DNA from 4 places in the Thermoanaerobacter ethanolicus JW 200 genome. Region 1 is predicted to be linked to each of the others. Evidence: a T-box and tRNA genes for the amino acid it is inferred to sense, from the RefSeq annotation. Region 1 holds a T-box; the other regions hold tRNA genes.

Evidence for each region. A T-box is a leader RNA that pairs with one kind of tRNA and senses whether it is charged. The one in region 1 lies ahead of leuS (leucine--tRNA ligase), so its partner is inferred to be a tRNA-Leu.
Region 2: it has a tRNA-Leu gene. The T-box ahead of leuS (leucine--tRNA ligase) is inferred to sense a tRNA for this amino acid. The anticodon was not compared.
Region 3: it has a tRNA-Leu gene. The T-box ahead of leuS (leucine--tRNA ligase) is inferred to sense a tRNA for this amino acid. The anticodon was not compared.
Region 4: it has a tRNA-Leu gene. The T-box ahead of leuS (leucine--tRNA ligase) is inferred to sense a tRNA for this amino acid. The anticodon was not compared.

What each region holds. Positions count from the first base shown of each region.
Region 1 covers NZ_CP033580.1:809,331-814,608, forward strand. The annotation lists gene EB239_RS03945 (TolB family protein) at 1-1,632, opposite strand, end outside; gene EB239_RS03950 (RNA polymerase sigma factor) at 1,636-2,124, opposite strand; T-box leader at 2,323-2,530, shown strand; gene leuS (leucine--tRNA ligase) at 2,595-5,045, shown strand; gene EB239_RS03960 (AzlC family ABC transporter permease) at 5,111-5,278, shown strand, end outside.
Region 2 covers NZ_CP033580.1:1,188,815-1,194,092, reverse strand. The annotation lists gene lon (endopeptidase La) at 1-184, opposite strand, end outside; gene clpX (ATP-dependent Clp protease ATP-binding subunit ClpX) at 284-1,558, opposite strand; gene clpP (ATP-dependent Clp endopeptidase proteolytic subunit ClpP) at 1,580-2,167, opposite strand; gene tig (trigger factor) at 2,173-3,471, opposite strand; tRNA gene EB239_RS05880 (tRNA-Leu) at 3,644-3,728, opposite strand; gene EB239_RS15215 (diguanylate cyclase domain-containing protein) at 3,813-3,941, opposite strand; gene cytX (putative hydroxymethylpyrimidine transporter CytX) at 3,945-5,123, opposite strand; gene thiW (energy coupling factor transporter S component ThiW) at 5,152-5,278, opposite strand, start outside.
Region 3 covers NZ_CP033580.1:1,695,255-1,700,532, reverse strand. The annotation lists gene EB239_RS08440 (CoA-binding protein) at 1-87, opposite strand, end outside; gene EB239_RS08435 (YigZ family protein) at 172-822, opposite strand; gene EB239_RS08430 (NUDIX hydrolase) at 912-1,340, opposite strand; gene EB239_RS08425 (DUF3189 family protein) at 1,561-2,043, shown strand; gene hflX (GTPase HflX) at 2,033-3,274, opposite strand; tRNA gene EB239_RS08415 (tRNA-Leu) at 3,429-3,517, shown strand; gene EB239_RS08410 (transposase) at 3,814-4,218, opposite strand; partial or broken gene EB239_RS08405 (ExeA family protein) at 4,418-5,110, opposite strand; partial or broken gene EB239_RS08400 (hypothetical protein) at 5,088-5,278, opposite strand, start outside.
Region 4 covers NZ_CP033580.1:1,426,443-1,431,720, reverse strand. The annotation lists gene typA (translational GTPase TypA) at 1-208, opposite strand, end outside; gene EB239_RS07015 (C40 family peptidase) at 328-1,251, opposite strand; cyclic di-AMP (ydaO/yuaA leader) riboswitch at 1,257-1,389, opposite strand; gene EB239_RS07010 (IS30 family transposase) at 1,576-2,619, shown strand; tRNA gene EB239_RS07005 (tRNA-Leu) at 2,907-2,994, opposite strand; gene EB239_RS07000 (ABC transporter substrate-binding protein) at 3,189-4,772, opposite strand; gene EB239_RS06995 (nicotinate phosphoribosyltransferase) at 4,792-5,278, opposite strand, start outside.

The DNA.
Region 1 (5,278 bases):
TGTCTTGGCGTCAAAAGCAGAAGCTGTAAATCTAAAATTTCCTTCAGGAAGGTATTCTTTTGGAATGTCAGTTTCTCTAAAAAGAGACTTTCCTTTTTCTCCATTAATGCGTTCATAAAAGGTATTATTTTTATCATAAAACTCTAATGTTTCCAAGCCTTTTATGCTGTCAATTATATAACCATTTTCACTGGGTGTAAGGTAATATCTTTGTTTTTCTATGGAATAATAGGTATCTCCCCAATATCCCATGTATAGCTCTGCATCCACATATGTCTTTTCACCTTCTTTGCCAGTCCCTAATATATTATATCCTACAGGGTGAGGATTTGATATTGTCAGGAAAGAAGGAGGATTTTTCATAAGCATTTTTGCAAAATCGTCATCCCTTGCTATTAAAGCCTGTAAAAATCTTCTTACAGTGTAGTCAGCTGATAATTTTTCTTTTGAAAGGTCTATTTTCATAAGAGTCATCATATTTCCTCTTACATCTTCATTTAAATTTTTCAAAACATATATACTGTTAGAATCATTGCTCCAGGAAGGCAGATAATAATCATACTCTCCTCCTGTAACTAAGTCGGATTTTATTGGCGAATTTTTATTTTTTTCTTTCACACTTTCTACAAGACTTTTCAAATTTGGCTTTGAAAAGTTCTCTGTAACCTGTTTTTTAGTGGCAAAGCCTACGGCATCAGTGACCCACACATTGCTTATATCCTCTTTTACCTCTACTCCGTCAATGGTAGAGTTTTTTATCTCTGATTTTACATATGCTATATAGTTTCCATCAGGAGATACAGAAGGAAATCTGCCTTCATCTACTGTTTTTTCTTCTCCTGTCTTTAGGTCTTTGTAAATGATCTTATTGTCTTTTTCAAAAACAATGGCATTTTGATTTTTTACATAGCTTCCATAAGAGCCTTCGGCTATTTCTGTAAGCTGTGAAGTTTTGAGGTCATACTCCCATAAAGTTGCTTTTTTTTCAAAACCATGACCTCCTTCTCTTGGAGTGTATACATTTTTAGTAAAAATTATCTTATTTCCATCAGGAGAAAAAGAAGGGCTTTCATAGAAAATGTCTAAACCATTGCCTGTTACACGAATTTTTTCTGTTTTATCTGTTGAAAGGTCTTTTATATAGTATTGGTAGTTTAAAGAATATAAAAGTTTTTTTCCATCTGGAGATACAGCTACGTCTCCTACTCCAATGGGCACGTTTTTGCTTTTTTCACCCACTATCTGTCTAAAGCCGTTTTTATTATATTCAAAAAGCCCTTTTTCGGGGATGGCTATATAAAGGGTGCCATTGTATTCAGCAATTCTTCCCGTGTTACCCTTGCCAATGTCAAAAAAGGAGATTTGATTGGCAATTTTTAAATCTGCAGCGTTTGCTTTTGAGATGAAAGGACTGGGGCTTGTTATATAATTTGGACTGTAATTGTTGTGGGATAAAAAGCTTGCAAGGGCAAATCCTACGATTAAAAGTAAAGAAGCGGCAATGGCTATAAACTTGTAACTTTTTTTAGTATTTTTCTTAAACTCTTTTTTTAATTTTTCTTTTAATTGATAATTTACAGGGATGTGTTCTTTTAGTTTTTCTAGATTTTTTTCTATATCTTTCTCTTTCATTATTCATCCCTCCAAACATTTAATAACAAGATTTTTTAATTTTTGAATAATCCTATGGGCTTTCATTTTTACTGCATCTTCAGTTTTTTCAATTAACTGTGATATTTCTTTATGGGTCATTCCCGAAAAATACTTTAAGTTTATTATTTCAATTTCATTTTTTGGAAGGCTGTAAATTGATTTTTTTAAGCAATTAAGTTCTACTTCTTTGTTAAATTTGTCCTCCCAAATATCCGGATAATAGTATTTTTCAAGTTCATCATTTGTTACAATTTCTTTCTTCTTTCTATAAAAGTCTGTGACAGTATTTCTTGCAATCGAGAAAAGCCAAGACTTTGGATTGGTTCTTATTGTACTATAATTTTCATAGGCTTTTTTAAAAATTTCACTTACGATGTCATCGGCATCCCAGCTATTACCTACTTTAAAATACACGTACCGGTACACATCGTCAAAAAAAGTTTCATAAAAGCTTAAAAAACCATCTTTCACCCATGGGCCTCCTTTCACTTATATAGACGCATCAAAATTTTATAAGTAACTTTTTGGAACTTGGCTGTTTTTAATTTCCACAATCATAGACGAATTATAAGGCGCAAAGTAACAGTTTTAATTACTTTAATTATAAAGATTTTCAAAAGATATTGCATTTATTTTTCTTTTGTAATAAAATAATGTACAAATCTATTTGTAAATGCGATGAAGTGGAGTAGTAGGCATTGTAAGCTTTAAGAGAGCCGTTGGTGGGTGCAAAACGGTAGCCTAAGATGCCGAAACTCGCCATGGAGCAGGCATACTGAAGTGTAGTAGGTATGCACGGTTACTGCCGTTACAGGTTTAAGTGGGCATTATGCCAAAAAGAGTGGTACCACGGAAGTGTAAGTCTTTCGTCTCTTACGGATGAAAGACTTTTTTTAATAAAATCGAGTTTGCTAAAAAATCATAGATAGGAGTGGAGGTTTATGGCTTACTCAGTGGATGTTGATAGAAAATGGCAAAAAAGATGGGAAGAGACAAAACTTTACAAGTTTAATCCTGAAAATGTAGATAAAAAGCTTTATTGCCTTGAGATGTTTTCTTATCCTTCGGGTGCAAAGCTTCACGTAGGACATTGGTACAATTACGGACCTACTGATTCCTGGGCACGGATGAAAAAAATGCAAGGCTATGAGGTTTTCCACCCAATGGGATTTGATGCATTTGGACTTCCTGCAGAAAATTACGCGATAAAAACGGGAATACATCCTTATGATTCCACCATGGAAAACATAAGAACGATGGAAAAGCAGCTACGGGAAATGGGGGCAACTTTTGATTGGGACTATGAAGTAATAACTTGCTTGCCGGAGTACTACAAATGGACACAGTGGATTTTCCTTAAGCTTTTTGAGGCAGGCCTTGCCTATAGAAAGAAAGCTCCAGTGAATTGGTGCCCAAGCTGTCAAACTGTTCTTGCAAACGAGCAAGTTATAGACGGAAAATGTGAAAGGTGCGGCACTGAAGTTACAAAGAAAGATTTGACTCAGTGGTTTTTTAAGATAACTGCTTATGCAGAAGAACTCCTTGAAAAACTGGATGAACTTGATTGGCCTGAGAAAACAAAAATAATGCAAAGAAATTGGATTGGAAAATCGGATGGAGCAGAGATAGAATTTAAAGTAGACGGAAAAGACCTGACATTTAAGGTATTTACTACAAGAGCTGACACGTTGTACGGAGCGACGTATGTAGTCATCGCGCCAGAACACGAAATTGTAGATTTAATTACTACAGAAGAATATAAACAAGCTGTTGAAGAGTATAAAGAATACGCGAGAAAACAAAGTGAAATTGAAAGGTTGTCTACTGAAAAAGAAAAGACAGGGGTATTTACAGGGGCCTATGCTATACACCCTCTGACGGGAGAAAAACTTCCTATTTGGATAGCAGATTACGTCCTTGCAACATATGGAACAGGATGTGTCATGGCTGTTCCTGCCCATGATGAAAGAGATTATGAATTTGCAACAAAATACAACCTTCCTATAAAAAGAGTGATAAAAGGAATTGGAGATATAGACGACAGTCTACCCTTTGTTGAGTATGGAGTGCTTATAGACAGTGGAGAATTTACAGGCATGAAATCAGAAGAAGCGAGGATAAAAATTGTAGAAAAATTAAAGCAAGAAGGTAGAGCAGAGTTTAAAGTAAATTACAGATTGAGGGATTGGCTTGTTTCAAGGCAGAGATACTGGGGTGCTCCAATACCTGTCATTCACTGTGAACGCTGTGGCATAGTCCCTGTCCCAGAAGAAGATTTGCCAGTGTTACTTCCTTATGATGTGGAATTTGCTCCAACAGGTGAGTCTCCACTTAAAAAGCATGAGGGCTTTATGAATGTAACTTGTCCTAAATGTGGTGGTAAGGCCTTAAGAGACCCCGATACCTTGGACACTTTTGTGGATTCTTCCTGGTACTTTTTAAGATATCCCGACAACAAAAACGACAAAGAGCCTTTCAATAAAGAATGGATAAATAAGATGTTGCCTGTTGACAAGTACGTAGGTGGAGCAGAGCATGCGACAATGCATCTTTTGTACGCAAGGTTTGTCACAAAAGCCTTAAGAGACTTGGGATATCTTGATTTTGATGAACCTTTTAAATCATTAGTCCACCAAGGCACAATATTGGGACCTGATGGAAGCAGAATGAGTAAATCTAAAGGAAATGTCATTTCGCCTGACGAATACATTAAAGAATACGGTTCTGATGTATTCAGGCTTTACCTTATGTTTGGATTTGCTTATTCTGAAGGTGGGCCATGGAATGATGATGGTATTAAGGCAATTTCCAGATTTGTCAATAGAGTGGAGAGGTTTATAGATAAATTTATTGAGACAAGAAACAATCCTGGCAAGACCAAAGACGAAATGGGAAAAGATGAAAATGAATTAAACTATGTGAGACATTATGCTATAAAAGGTGTGACAGAAGATGCAGAGAGATTTCAGTTTAATACTGCAATAGCGAGGATAATGGAACTGGTAAATGCCCTTTATAAATACGAGGCAGATGTGGAAGTTAAAAATATCAAATTTTATGAAGAAGTGGTGGCAGATTTAATAAAACTTTTGGCGCCATTTGCCCCTCATTTTTCTGAAGAAATGTGGGAAAAACTTGGATATGAATATTCTGTTTTCAATCAAAAATGGCCAAAGTGGGATGAAAAAGCTCTACAAAGAGATGTTGTAGAGATAGCTGTCCAGGTAAACGGCAAGGTAAGAGGAAGGCTTGAAGTTCCTTCAAATGCTACTGACGAAGAAATAGAAAAGCTCGCCCTTTCTGATAAAAATGTAAAAGCATATGTGGATGGAAAAGAGATAAAGAAGGTCATAGTCGTCAAAAACAGGCTTGTAAATATTGTTGTGAAATAAACGAAAGCAGGAGGCATGCTCCTGCTTTTAAATAAATATTTTTAGTGATGGTGAGGGAGTAAATTATGATAGTAGATAGTGATGTTAAAAAGAGTATAAATGGAGTTAAAAGTGCACTACCTATTGTGTTAGGATATTTGCCAATAGGTTTTGCTTATGGACTAGTTGGCGTGAAAAGCGGTTTTACTGTTTCACAAGTGATGGCATTGTCTCTTTTTGTATATGCGGGTTCA
Region 2 (5,278 bases), 380 kb from region 1:
TAGAAGGGTCTTCTATCTCAGCTTCTTTTTGCGTTGTAACAAATATCAACTGATTTTTCATAAAAGCTTCTTCCAAAGCCCTAATTGACTTTTCTCTTCCTATGTCAAAATGAAGCACCATGTATGGAAAAATAGTTAATCCTCTTAAAGGAATCATTGGCAATATATACTTTTTTTCTGTCATATCTTCACCCTCTTTTATGCAATATAATCCAAGCCCCCTTCCCATTCACTATTTTAGTATGTGAAGGAGAAGGGGGATTGATGTAAAAATTTTATTTTTTTACGAAACAGACTCCGTCTTTTTTATTTTCTTTTTGGCTTTTTGAGCATCTGAGTAAACCAATGTTGGCGGAGCCTTCTTTAGTACCGTCTCCTCTGTAATTATACACTTTTCTATGTTGTCACTGGATGGTATTTCGTACATCACATCCAACATAATTTCCTCTAAGATTGCCCTCAGTCCTCTTGCGCCGGTCTTTCTCTCCAAAGCCATATCTGCAATGAGCCCTAAAGCTTTCTTATCAAATTCAAGCTTTACACCATCTAATTCAAACAATTTTTCGTATTGTTTTGTCAGCGCATTTTTGGGCTCTGTCAAAATCCTTACTAAGTCATCCTTACTCAATGGGTCTAATGTAACTACTATTGGCACCCTTCCTATAAACTCGGGTATCATACCGAATTTAAGAAGGTCCTGTGGCATTATATGACTTAAAATTTCGCTTAAGTCTTTTTCTTTTCTGCTCTGTACTTCTGCGCCAAATCCTAAGCTCTTTTTCCCTATTCGGGATTCTATTATTTTTTCTATGCCTTCAAAAGCGCCACCACATATAAACAATATATTAGTTGTGTCAATTTGTATAAACTCTTGATGAGGATGTTTTCTTCCACCTTGTGGCGGCACATTTGCAATGGTCCCTTCTAAAATTTTTAACAAAGCCTGTTGTACGCCTTCTCCTGAGACGTCACGAGTAATAGAAGGATTTTCTGACTTTCTCGCTATTTTATCTATTTCGTCAATGTAAATTATACCTTTTTCAGCTTTTTCTATGTCATAATCTGCTGCTTGTATGAGTTTTAAAAGTATATTCTCTACGTCTTCACCGACATATCCAGCCTCAGTTAGAGAAGTTGCATCAGCTATTGCAAAAGGAACATTTAGAAGTTTTGCCAGTGTCTGAGCCAATAAGGTTTTCCCAGAACCTGTGGGACCTAAAAGTAAAATATTGCTCTTTTGAAGTTCTACATCGTCTGGCTTTATCCTGCTGTTAATTCTCTTGTAGTGATTGTAAACAGCAACAGCTAAAGCTTTTTTAGCTTTTTCCTGTCCAATTACATATTGGTCAAGAAATTCTTTTATTTCCTTTGGCTTCGGAAGTTCTCCAATTCCCATATCCATATCTTCTTCAAATTCTTCATTTATGATTTCTTGGCAAAGTTCAATGCATTCATCACAAATATACACGCCAGGCCCTGCAACTAGTCTCTTTACCTGGTCCTGTGTCTTTCCGCAAAAAGAACACTTTAATTGCTTTTGATTATCGTATTTAGCCATAATTTCACCTCTTCTGGGGCATCACTTTTTGTTCCTGATAAGCACTTCGTCGATAATGCCGTAAGCTTTTGCCTCCTCCGCGTCCATGAAAAAGTCTCTTTCAGTATCAGCTTTTATCTTTTCAATAGGTTGCCCCGTATTTTCTGCTAATATTTTATCCAGCTTATCTCTTAATTTCAAAATCCTTTCTGCATGAATTTTTATGTCTGTAGCTTGGCCTTGCATTCCTCCTAAAGGTTGATGAATCATTATTTCACTGTTAGGAAGTGCAAACCTCTTTCCTTTTGCACCTGCTGCTAGTAAAAATGCAGCCATAGACGCAGCCATTCCAACGCACAAAGTCACTACATCTGGCTTTATATACTGCATGGTATCGTAAATTGCAAATCCTGCAGTTATTGAACCGCCTGGACTGTTTATATAAAGCCAAATGTCTTTGTCGGGGTCCTCAGCTTCCAAGAACAAAAGCTGAGCAATAACTAAACTTGCTGTAGTATCATTTATTTCTTCTCCTAAAAATACAATTCTGTCTTTCAAAAGGCGAGAAAATATATCGTAAGAACGTTCGCCTCTATTTGTCTGCTCTACAACAATAGGTACAAGACTCATAATAATCACTCCTCTTTACTTATTATTTTACACTCACTAAAAATAAAGTCAATCGTCTTATAATACGCTATATCTTCTTTTATGCCGTTTATCTGGCTTTCAGTCAAGCTTTTCTTGAATTCTTCCAGATTTATTCTGTAACTCTCTGCCATTTCCTTTAATCTGTTTTCTAATTCTTCCTCTGTAACTTGAATATTTTCCACTTTGGCAATTTTGTCTATGACAAGTTGAGTTTTTACTCTATTTAAAGCTCCATCCCACATCTCTTTTCTTAAATTTTCTAAGGTCTTCCCTGTAATTGATAAATAGCTATTTAAATCCAAACCTTGATATCTCAAATTATAATCTAAATCCCTCAAAGAAATATCTATTTGCCTTTCCACCATAACATCTGGTATATCAACTTTTGCATTTTCCACAACTTTCATTACTGCTTTTTCTTTCATCTCATTTTCTGCATCTAATCTATTTTTCTCTTCTAATTTCTTTCTTATGTCGGCTTTTAACTCTTCTAATGTCTCAAACTCACTTACATCTTTCGCAAACTCATCATCCAATTCAGGCAATTCCTTTTTATTTAAAGCCTTAAGAGTGACTTTAAAAACAGCCGATTTGCCTCTTAATTCTTCTACCCTATAATCTTCAGGGAAAGTTACACTTACATCAAAAGTGTCATTTACATTATGGCCTATTATTTGGTCTTCAAAGCCAGGAATAAAAGTATTGCTACCTAATTCTAATTCATAATTTTCCGCCTTGCCGCCTTCAAAAGGCTTGCCATCTATAAAGCCTTCAAAGTCTATTACAGCAATATCTCCACTTTCTGCTGCTCTTCCTTCAATAGGTATAATTCTCGCATTTTGCTGCCTTAATTTTTCTAATTCGTATTCTACATCCCCATCGTACACATCATACTCTATTTTTTCAATTTCTATGCCTTTATATTCACCTAACTCTACCTCAGGCATGACAGGTACAGTTGCTTCTAAAATCAAGTCTTTTCCTTTGCCGATTTGTAAAATGTTAATATCCGGATAATCTACTGGCTCTAAATCAAACGTTTTAAGAGCTTCCTTGTACACTTCGTCAAAAACATACTCTACAGCATCTTCGTAAAGGACACCTTCACCATAATATCTTTCTACAATAGCTCTTGGCGCTTTCCCTCTTCTAAAACCCGGTACATTAAATTTTGAAGCATTCTTTTTAAAAGCAAAATTTAAACCCTCTTCAAACTTTTCACTTGGTATTGTAAGTTCAATCGTCGCAATACTTTTCTCTAATTTTTTAAGACTCGCACCCATTAAGTAAATCCTCCTATTCTCTTTCTTTCGTATAAAGTCTTCTAAACTTATAATATTATAACATAAAAAAACGGTGAATCAAACTCAAGTTGTCATAATTTTATGCAAAAAAAATAATGCCTACTGCATTATTTTCCTGTCAAATATATATTTTTCTCCCTTAAATTTTTATTGGTGCGGGCAAAGGGACTTGAACCCCCACGGGTAACCCCACCAGATCCTAAGTCTGGCGCGTCTGCCAGTTCCGCCATGCCCGCATATTAAAATGGTGCGCCATTAGGGACTCGAACCCCAGCCCCGCTGATTAAGAGTTTACGCAAGACCATTTTATCAAAGTTTTTTTAATATGTCAAGAATGCTTCTAAGCCTTGATAAATAAGGATTTTATCTCCCACAGCATGCCCAAAACGGTTATTTACGTTTTTGAAGTAATCTAAGTCAAACTCGTTCAAGAGTTTTTGCAATTTCATCAATCATAAAATTTTCTCTTTTCTTTTAAAAAAAGTTTGTGTTACAGTATAAATTACAGCAGTCAAAAATATTGTTGTTATGGTGGGAGTTAGATACCATTTTAATAATGAAGTACCGTTATATACCATGTAATTATACGTAATAATTCCAATGATAGATGATACAACTGCAGGAATATTAAGGTACCCACTTTCTTCATATTTTAATATAAAGAAGCCTACAAAAACTACTGTGTATACTGGAATAAATACACTACCGATAGCATATAAAAAGTTTTGATATTTATCAATTGGGAATAAATATGCTGCTATGATACCTATCAGCGAATAAATTATTAATAGCTCTTTTTTACTGAGCCTTGTTTTAATAACTGCCATTGTAGATATCGCAGCAGAGTATACATCCATAAAAGTAGTCGTCACTGTTGATAAAAGTATTATTAGCAATGGTACAAACCCAGTTTTTATTGATGCAAAATATGAAATTATATCTTTTCCTTCCGTTTTCAATGAAACAAAAAGACCTATAAAATACATAAAACAGCTTGCAATAAAATAACCTAAAAATGTATATATAAAGCTAGATTTTCTATTTTCACTGTTGATCGTATAATCTCCTACTAAAGGCAGCCATGATACAGGCATAGCAACGGCAAGTTCGATTGCATCTACAAAACTTATATTACCTGTTGGTGTTAAAATTTTCCCGCCCTTTAAAAATACTACAACACCAATAGTCAATATAAACAACAATATTACTGCAATGTTATTTACCCAGTATGCTTCACTTTCAAAAAATAGTGACCATAATAAAACAGATGTGCCTACAAAAAGTATTCCTACACCAACAGACATACCAATGGCACCATTAAAAGCTTTTGCTGATTGTATAATCATGACTGCTGTCCATCCAATCAATTGTAGAATGTTTAGTGCTCCTAAAAAAATTGTACCTTTATTGCCCAAAACAACTTTTGTTGATTTTATTGCTGGCAACTTAAGGATGTATGACATAAGCCCCCCAAGCGAGAAAAATAATGTACCAATGATATGGCCTATTAAAATAGCCAACAAGCCTTTAGTTAAACCTAGAGGTGCAAATAGCGAACCTGTATAGATTTCAGCAATTGAGATTGCTGCACCTGCCCATATTAGAAAAAGGGTAAAATTTTTAATTTTCATGATTCACACCCGCCTTTCTAAAGTAAGTTTATGAGATAAATTTCTTATATTTTACTAAAACCAATACCACTACATATCCTATAACCGAGCCTATTGTACTGGAAAGCGAAAATGGAATGACAAACATAAAAGCCGCACCGGAACTTCCAAGTATA
Region 3 (5,278 bases), 890 kb from region 1:
CTCTCGAGGGAGTGCTCCTACTACAGCCCACACTTTTCTTTTCATAGCTTCTTCCACATAATCTATGTAGGAATAATCCCACTCCATTCTTTTTTACCTCCTAATTCAATAGGGGCTTAAATTAATGTACCCCTATTTACTTTTCTCTCACCATTTTATAAGAGATAAAGTTTATGTTCCATAATATTCATCGCCTTTTTTTAAAAGGTACACATCTTCTTCAATTTTTATATCACACTTTTTACCTGTCAAATCGTTTATAAAAGTTTGAAATTCTAATAGATGGTTTTCTTCAATATGTAATACTATAGAAACTTTATCTGAATATATAGTATCCTTAATGTAATAACCTTTTTTTAAAAGCTCATTTTGAATCTTTCCCAGGAAAGTATAATCAAAAGTGAGTATAACTCTTTTCGCAGGTATTTTTTCTATTATTCCAGCAGCATCAATACCAACTTTTGCCCCTTTTGTATAAGCTCTCACTAATCCTCCTGCTCCTAACAATATTCCGCCAAAATACCTTGTAATTACAACAGCAACGTTTTTTAATCCTTCTTTTTTTATTACATTTAATACAGGTATGCCTGCTGTACCAGAAGGCTCTCCATCATCACTAAAACGCTGAATTTCATCATTTTCTCCAATAACATAAGCATAAACGTTATGGGTTGCCATTCTGTGACTTGCCCTAATTTCCTCTATAAATTTTATCGCCTCTTCCTCTGAAGAAACTGGTTTAGCATGTCCGATAAATCTGGAACGCTTTATTTCGATTTCAGCAACTCCGTAAGAGTATAGTGTTTTATAACTTTTAGCCAAAATAGCACCCCTTTTGTCATTATACCAAATTATAATCAAAAAATAAAGCCGTTGCCGGCTTTATAAGGCTTTATTAAAGCTTTTTCGCTTTACGCCAGAGCCTTCGTCAACGTCTTATATTTAAAATAAGAAACGTTTACAAGTGATTTGTCTTGACTATAGGTAATCATCTCCAAAGCCTTGTCTATAGGATAAAATCCTCCATCAACAAAACCATCTTCTTTGCTAATATTAAATTCCTCATCGGCGGTAATCATGAGATACCAAGTGATTTTATTAAAGACAGGACGTTGACGGGTGACAGAATAGAATTCGTAGCTGGTTTCACCAGCAGTAGAAAGGACTTCAACAGATTTAAGACCTGTTTCAGCACAGACTCTCCTTATAGCCACATCAATAGGCAATTCATTATTTCTAATAACCCCTTTGGGTAACACCCACTCTCCCTTATCATTTTTGAGGATAAATACACTGTCTCCTTTGAATACAACTCCTCCAGCGCAATCTCTTATTAACATTTCCAAGCCCCCTAAAATTTTTATTTTTTCTCCTAATATAATATTCTTTAAAAACTCTTAAATTCCTTCTTAAATTTTTAATTTTATTTTTATTTTTTCGCACATCTCCACAATTATACATCAAAATTTAATTTTTCCACAAGAAAATTAATTTACCAGTATAAAAATCTTTAAATTATAAAAAATATCTAATGTACAAAGCAAGGAAGGAGAGTTTTAAATGCATATAATTTATCACTGTTATGGTGGGACCCATACTTCTGTAATAGCAGCTTATATACATACTGTAAAACTGCCAATGGACAGAATTCCTTCTAAAGAAGAATTAGAAAGTATACCTTTATTTGATAAACTAAATGGCCAAAATGACCCGGGACACATCGTTCCTATTGGCACTGATGAATATGGCAACAACGTGTATTCTATGGGAGTAAAAAATGCTAAAAAGTTAATTGAGCCAGCTCTTAAAGATTTATACTATCATATATTCAATACAAACGAAGGACTGCTTTTGATTGACACGACTGGTGCTACAAACTGGATTATGAAAATTGGAGGATTTACTTCTATTGCTTTAAAATTTCCTGTTATAGGAAGACCTTTAGTCATTTATGGTACGCAAAAAGCTTATAAAAAAATTGTTCAAATAGTTAAAAACGTAAAGGCTCAAGAAAAAGCAGAGTACAACGCTATTAAACGATGATAAAATCTTTAAGTCTTTCCTTTATTTCTTTTTGAACTTCGGCTTTTATCATTATCCCTTTCTCACTATAATTTTCTCCAATTATTTTTGTTTTTTCTTTTAAATAATTGTATTCTTTAGTCTTATCATAAGGCAATAGAAAATTCACTACTTCCACATCTTTAAAAATTTCTCTTTCTATTGCTTGCAATAACTTATCAAATCCAATTTTATTTTTTGCAGAAATATAAACTTCTCTTTCATTTCCTTTAGGTACAACTTCCAAAAGGTCAATTTTATTAAAAACATTTATCTTAGGGGTATTAATAGCCCCTAAATCTGAAAGAACCTTTTCTACAACCTTTATCTTTTCCTCCATATCTGGTGAAGTCACATCAATTACATGAAGCAATAAATCTGCATATTTAACCTCTTCTAGCGTAGATTTAAAAGCCTCTACGAGGTCGTGAGGCAACTTTCTAATAAAACCTACAGTATCAATCAAAATTACTTCTCTCCCTGAAGGCAAAACAAGTCTCCGCGCAGTAGGATCAAGTGTTGCAAATAATTTATTTTCAACGTATACTTCTGCATTAGTTAAAGCATTAAGCAGCGTGGATTTTCCTGCATTTGTATACCCTACTATAGCTATCACAGGAATACGGTTTTTCTTACGCCTTTCCCTTTGTAAACTTCTGTGCCTTTCTATTTCTTCTAACTTCTTTTCTATCGCTTTTATTCTATTCTTTATATGCCTTCTATCTGTCTCTAATTTTGTCTCACCAGGACCCCTTGTACCTATTCCTCCACCTAATCTTGAAAGTTGTCCACCAAGACCTGCAAGACGTGGCAGTCGATACTTCAATTGAGCTAATTCTACTTGTAACATTCCTTCTTTTGACTTTGCTCTTTTTGCAAATATATCAAGAATAAGATTTGTTCTATCAATAACTTTTACATTTAAAAAGTCTTCCATATTTTTAATTTGTGTACCAGTAAGTTCATCATTGACAATGACAAGGTCAACTTCTTGATTTTCAGCAAAGAATTTTAATTCTTCCAGCTTTCCTTTACCAATATAGTGAGCTTTGTCAATTGTATTGCGCTTTTGTGTCATTACTCCTACTACTTCAGCTCCAGCTGTTAAAGCAAGTTCTTTTAATTCTTCCATGCTTTCTTCATCTTCAGGTGTAGAAATAATTCCTACTAAAATAGCTCGTTCTATTTTCTTATTTCTGTTTAACTCTTCCATAACATCACCAACCTTGAAAAATGTGCTGTAAATATAAATATATCACAAATAAAGGAATTTATAAATAATGAAATAGGTAAATTAATAGCACTTTTTATAAAAAGGGTATTGAAATTTTCATTAACCTGTGATAATATATGAAATGTAGTAACTCGCCGAAGTGGTGGAATTGGCAGACGCGCTGGACTCAAAATCCAGTGGGGCTCACACCCCGTGTGGGTTCGACTCCCACCTTCGGCACCAGAAAAATCAAGAAATGTAGCCGTTAGCACTTTGCTAACGGCTTTTGGTTTTTTATATCACTTTGCAAACATTTTGCAAACATAAAAAATAGGCTCTTTGTCAATAGTTGGGGTGGATATTTTTCTGAATGCCCACCTATAAATCTTATCACATAATATGGTAATATTTGTAAATTATTAGTTATGATAAGAGATATAGCTAGAAGTATGGGTAGATATTTATATATGCCTTTTCATCAAAGCTCTATAATATCCTTGAATATCCTTTATCACTAAAAATAGTATTAAGTTAGAACATTAAGCATTACAATATAATATTCTCTTTCTAAATCGATGAAAATTTCTATAGCCATATGCAAGCCTTTTTAGCACCTTAATTTTATTATTGTAACCTTCTGTTGCAGAATTAGTATATGGTATATCAAAGGCATTTGTTATTTCTTCAAACCAACGGTTAAATACTTGCACACATCTTTTAAATTCATCAATTTTGCTTTCTTTAGCTAACTGTATCCATCTTTTTAATTCTATTTTTGCTTCCTTTGAATTTTTGCATTTTAATACTTTATCATTAAATTCTTCTTTTAAAAGGTATGCTATTCTTAAGTCATCACTGTACCAGAACATTACTTCCAATTCTTCTTTTTGTTCTGTTGTTAAAGTATCATATTTTGCAAGAAAAAGCTTACTGTCAATTCTCAAATTAAATCTCCAAAGATTTTCAAATTATAATGGCATTTTTTAAGTGCATAAAAGTATTTTTTCTCAAATTATCACAGCCTGATTAAAAATTTTTTTCACTTTTTAAGAGCATTACCGCTAAAATATGTTAATATCTGTTATTGGCAATTTGGGTTAATTGATGTATAATAAAAAATGAGAGTAGCGAAAGCTACTACTCTCACAAACTGATTTCATTTTGTGCCTGGTATATTACTTCTTCATCTATTTCTCTTAGCCTTTTAGAATACGCATAGAGAAGAGAAGCTGTTACCAGGTTATTTATTATCCTTGGGAGCCCTTTTGTTAGAGAATATATTGCTTCATATGCTGATGGTGTAAATATATCATTCACCACTCCGGCTATTTTTATTCTTGTTTTTATATAATCTTGAATTTCTTCTTTTTTTAGCCCTTGCATCACATACTTTATAGAAATTCTTTGCCTTAGTGCACTGTTTACATTCAAGGCTAGTTTGTTTCTTATGTGTGGTTGTCCTGAAAGTATCAATATATACGGGTTTTGAGAATCCATATTAAAGTTAAATATTATTCTCAAATCTTCAAGAACATCATTAGAAACCAGTCGTATTTCATCTAATATTATGACAGGAGTTATCTTCTGGCTATAGTAAAGTTCTGTTATCGCTCTTTGTATCTGGTGAAAGAGCGTTACTTTTTTGTATGAGGGTGTTTCGCCTAAAATCATAGCCAATGCTTGATAGAATTCTCTCACTGTGAGTGTAGAAAGGGCAAAGTAACATGGCTTAAATGTAGAACGGTTGAGGCTTTCAGCATATCTTTTTAATGCGGTAGATTTGCCTGAACCGGCCTCCCCAACGATAAGTCCTATACCCCTTGTTTCTTGTACATACAGGGCATATATATCTTCTTTTGGCTATTTTTACACAGTTAAGTCCAACTAAATAGTAACGGTAATAAAACCCGTGCTTTTTTAATTTTACTTTACACTTGCAATCGGGATGAGGACATCTATCTGGCGGGGCAGGGAAATTGTAATCTTTACCTTTATGTAAATATT
Region 4 (5,278 bases), 620 kb from region 1:
CTTTATATCTAACAGCAGTATTTTTAGCAAGAATTGTTATACCTCTTTCTCTTTCTAAATCGTTAAAATCCAAGATCCTTTCCTCAACTTTTTCATTTGCCCTAAAAATACCGCTTTGTTTAAGCATAGCATCAACCAAAGTAGTTTTACCATGATCAACATGAGCAATAATGGCTATATTTCTTACATCTTCTCTTACAAATTTCATAAGGTATCTCCTTCCATAAAATAGGCTATATCGCGTATACAGTATTATATAATATCTCAAGGAATAAAAATAGTCAATATAAAAAAGAGCACTCTCTAGAGCACTCTTTTTATCATAGGTCATTTTATAATTCTTCTTGCTGTAACATAATGTTCTTTATAATACCCTTCGTTTAAAGGACTTATTATGACCTTCCCTCTACCTGAAGAGCTTTGTATAAACTCACCATTACCTATATATATTCCTGAATGATTTATCACACTGCTTCCTAAAGTTTTAAAAAATACCAAATCTCCTGGTTGAAGATTGTTATAACTTACATATTCTCCTGCAGTAGCTTGCTCATTTGCCGTTCTTGGTAAATTAATACCTACATTCTTGAAAACATATTGAACAAAGCCGGAACAATCAAATCCTTTTGGAGTTGAACCTCCATAGACATAAGGAGTCCCCACAAAAGACTTGGCAAAATCTATTAACTTATCTATCAAACTCCTATCTACTTCACCCCTTGAGATACTTGAAGAGCTCCTCACTGCTAAGTATTCTCCGTAAATCCATCCTTCTCTTCCGTCCGAAAGCTTTATTTTATACCACCCATTTTGTTTACCCAACACATTCACTGTAGTATTCTTGTTAAGCTGTGCTACAACGCTGCCAGATAAACCCGCTTCACTTCTCACATTAACGTAACTACCTGTCACTATACCAACACTTGCTGCTTTTTCCGAATCTCCTCTTGAGACATTAGAAGAATTTCTTACGGATAAATATTCACCAAAAACCCATCCTTCTCTTCCATCAGAAAGCTTTATCTTGTACCACCCGTTTTCCTTATCTAACACAGTCACTGTGTCATTCCAATTTAAGCGGGCAATGACACTTCCTGATAAGCTTCCTTGAGTCCGCACATTTACATAATTGCCTGTAATCTTTCCAACTCCCAATCCTTCCGCAAACGCTGGGTTCAAAAAAGAGCTACCAATCAGCGTCGCACCAAACACAGAAATTCCAAAAATCATCTTTCCTATTCGCTGATCCACTGCAAATCTCCTTCCTTTATTGCCTCCGGAGTTAGCTGTCGGGTGCGGGACAGAAGGTATCCCTACTGCAGCTTAAAGCTACAGATTAACCCCAAAAAGCGGTTCCTCCGTACCTTTCGGATTCGGCAAGATTGCATATTTTGTCCTTTTGTCTTATCTTATCATATCCTACAGTCAAAGTCAATGTTTACATTATAATTTCTTAAATTTTTTAATCTTGGTTAGTTGTATAATTAAATGCAACAGATAAAAAAATAGAAACCATAGTGAAAATCGTGTATGATATAGGTGTCAACTAAACATCATACAAGGAGGATTTTCACTATGGTTCATAATAATGATACCACAAAAAAGCGTTCTTTTAAACACTTAAGTAGCTATGAACGAGGAGAGATCTATGCATTACTCAAAGAAGGAAGAAGTATTCGGTATATTGCTAAAAAACTTAATCGATCTCCAAGCACTATAAGCCGTGAAATTAAACGTGGAACTACTACACAACTTAGAAGTGATTTATCTTCTTATACAAGCTATTTTCCTGAAACCGGTCAAGCTATCTACGAAAAAAATCGTTCAAATTGCGGAGCTAAATTTAAAGTAGCTAAAGCAGAAGATTTCTTGAAATATGCTGAAAATAAAATATTAAATGAAAAATGGTCACCAGATGCAGTTGTAGGCTATTGTAAAAAAGACCCAAGCTGGAATAATAAAACCATTGTTTGTACTAAAACACTGTACAACTATATAGATAGAGGATTATTAAAAGTTAAAAACATTGATTTACCTTTAAAACTACGTTTAAAACCAAGGAAGAAACAAAATCGTAAAAATAAACGTATTATGGGCAAAAGTATTGATTTTAGGCCTAAAGAAGTTGAAAGCCGTGAAGTTTTTGGGCATTGGGAAATAGATACGTTAATTGGCAAGAAATCTAATGACAAGGTCCTTTTAACATTAATAGAGCGTAAGACTCGCCATGAAATAATATTCTTATTAGATGCAAAAGACAATAAATCTGTTAAAGATGCATTATCAAAATTAAAAGATATGTTTGGTGACAATTTAAACAAAGTATTTAAAACAATAACATCTGATAATGGTACAGAGTTTAGTGATTTAGAAAGTGCTCTTTTAGAATATGGCGTAGAAGTATATTATACACATCCATATTCATCTTGGGAAAGAGCTACAAATGAACGACATAACGGTCTTATACGACGTTTCATCCCTAAAGGTAAAAGTATTAAAGATTTATCTATAGATACGATAAAGAGAGTAGAAAACTGGCTTAATAACCTTCCACGAAAATTGTTAAATTACAAAACGCCTAAGGAATACTTTTATGAAGAGCTGGCAAAAATCTGTTAAGCCCATCCCTTATAAAGTTTAGAGCTCGTTCGTGATTTGTCAAGGGGCAGGCTTCGCCTGACTTTAACCCTTGACAAATCACGACCTTCGCTCAATTTGTTAACTAAGATGGGCTTAAGGTTATATATGATTTGTTCCAAATCCTATATCTACATGATTTTCATTAGGTGTTGCATTTAATATTGCAATTTATATTTTTTAATCTTTTTTTAATATATTTTATAAAAAATTAATAATTTGTGTGACAAAAAAATAAAAGGCTTAACGCCTCTTTTCTCTTTTATTTATGGTGCGGGCGGTGGGACTTGAACCCACACGAGATCATCTCTCACATGCCCCTCAAACATGCCTGTCTGCCAATTCCAGCACGCCCGCCTGCGTTTTTATTATACTGCTCACTTAACTCGTTTGTCAAGGTGGCAAACCTATTAATCATTTCAATTAAAATATCCATCACTGAATAGTCATACACCCAAACGTACGCGTCTGCCAGTTCCGCCACCACCGCACGCTTTATTTAATTTCGTCACACTATGAATTATATAATCTTTTTAGGTCAGTGTCAATACCTATTTTTTGATATACCATTTTTCTATATTGTTAAAAACATTAAATCCAGTAGGGTCCACAACTTTTACATTGTCATATGCCATAACTGCTCCTTCAATATAGAAAAGGCCAATTATGGGTTGTTCCTCTAAAAAAACTTGTTCCAAAGCCTGATAATCTGTTTTTAAAGAATTCTCTTCTGAATCATAAAAAATTCTACTATATATTTCATCAACTTTAGAATTACTATAACCCATAAAATTGTCTTTGCCTTTTGTCATAAACATTGTAGACATATCTTGATTATAACTTAAATTCCACTCCATTAACACCAAATCAAATTTACCCGAATATACAGAACTTAGTAAATTGCCCCAATCTTTTGGTACAATGTTTATTTCAATTCCTACATCTTTTAAATTATTCTTTATAATTTGAGCAACTTTAATCAAATATGGATTATTTGCATTTACCAGCAAATCAAATTTGAGCTGATAAGTTCCATTGCTCCTTATCCCTTTAACTAAATTCCAACCACTTTCCTCTAATATTTTATTTGCCTCTTTTATATCGTAATTATGAGATACTATTTTATTGCTATAAAGCCACGAATCAGGGCGAACGGGAATACATGACTTTAACCCATGACTGAAATATACATCTCTCAAAATTTTGTCAACATCTATTCCATAACACATCGCTTTCCTGACATTTGAATCTTTCAAAGCTGGCTTTTGATAATTAGGGGCCATAAATACATAATCTTGCATAACGTATTTATAAATATTTACGTTTGAAATCTCTTTGTATTTATCCCAGTCTATGTCACTTAAAAAAGTAAAATCTGCTTCTTTGCTTTGAAAAGATGTTATCATAGCATTTTCATCAGGCACAATTTTAAACACTATACTATCTATATAAGGTTTGTCGCCTCTATAATAAGGATTTCTTTCAAAAATAATTTCTCTGCCAACGCTGTAAGAAGATATCTTATATGGCCCTGTACCAATAGGTACAATATCTTTATTTAAAATATCTTCCTTACCTTTATATTGGTGCTCAGCTAGAATAGGAAAAGTAAACAAAGCTATTGGATTTGCAACAGGTTTATTTAAAACAACTTCAAATTCATAATCACCATTTGTCTTATAAGAGGAGAGATAGTTAATGAGAATATCCCTATAAGGACTTTTTACATCCTTATTTTTAAAAGAATCAAAAGTAAATTTTACATCATTAGCTGTAAAACTTACTCCATCCTGCCATTTAACATTCTTTTTTAAATAAAATTTTATATTAAGTCCATTTATCTGCCAGTTTTCTGCTAATTGAGGAATAGGTTTTAAAGTTTTATCCAAGGTAACTAATCCTTCCAATGACAAATTTAACATTTGCCTTACTCTCTCATTGTCATTCAAAAAAGGATTTAATGTATCAAAAGAAGTAATATTTACTCTTAAAGTGCCACCCTCTACTGGCTTTTCTTCTTCAATCTTAGTTTTGTCCTCAGATGCTTGAGGTAAATTTACCATATTTTGCGGAGTAGTTTTGCATCCTGTAAAAATAAACATCAAAATGAAAGATAATATAATAAATTTTCTCATTAACTATCATCTCCGAAAACTATTTTATCTTTTTCAATTTTTTATTTTCGATAATTCCAGGAATTCTCCCTCTTTTAGCAATAGGTACTCCTTCCACTTCTTTTATATCCATTGTCATATCAATAGGTTGAGCATCAGATATGTAACTTCCTACTCCAAAAGCATCTGCTCCACTTTCAGAAAGTTCTGCTACCCGTTCTGGGTTTAAACCTCCAGAAACTATAATTTTTACATTTGTAAATCCTTTTTGATTTAATCTTTGCCTTAGTTCATACACTAAACTAGGTGTAACTCCACCTCTTTCTGATGGAGTATCAAGTCTTACTCCGTATAATCTATCCCCTAAAAATTCAGCAACCCTCAAAGCCTCTTCCACTTCGTCTTTAAAAGTATCAACTAAAATGGTTATCTTTTCATCAAGGGGAGTTATATCTCTGTAAGCTTTCGCCACTTCTAATGTATCTCCTGCAAGCAAAAAAGCAGCATGAGGTACTGTCCCTTTAGGG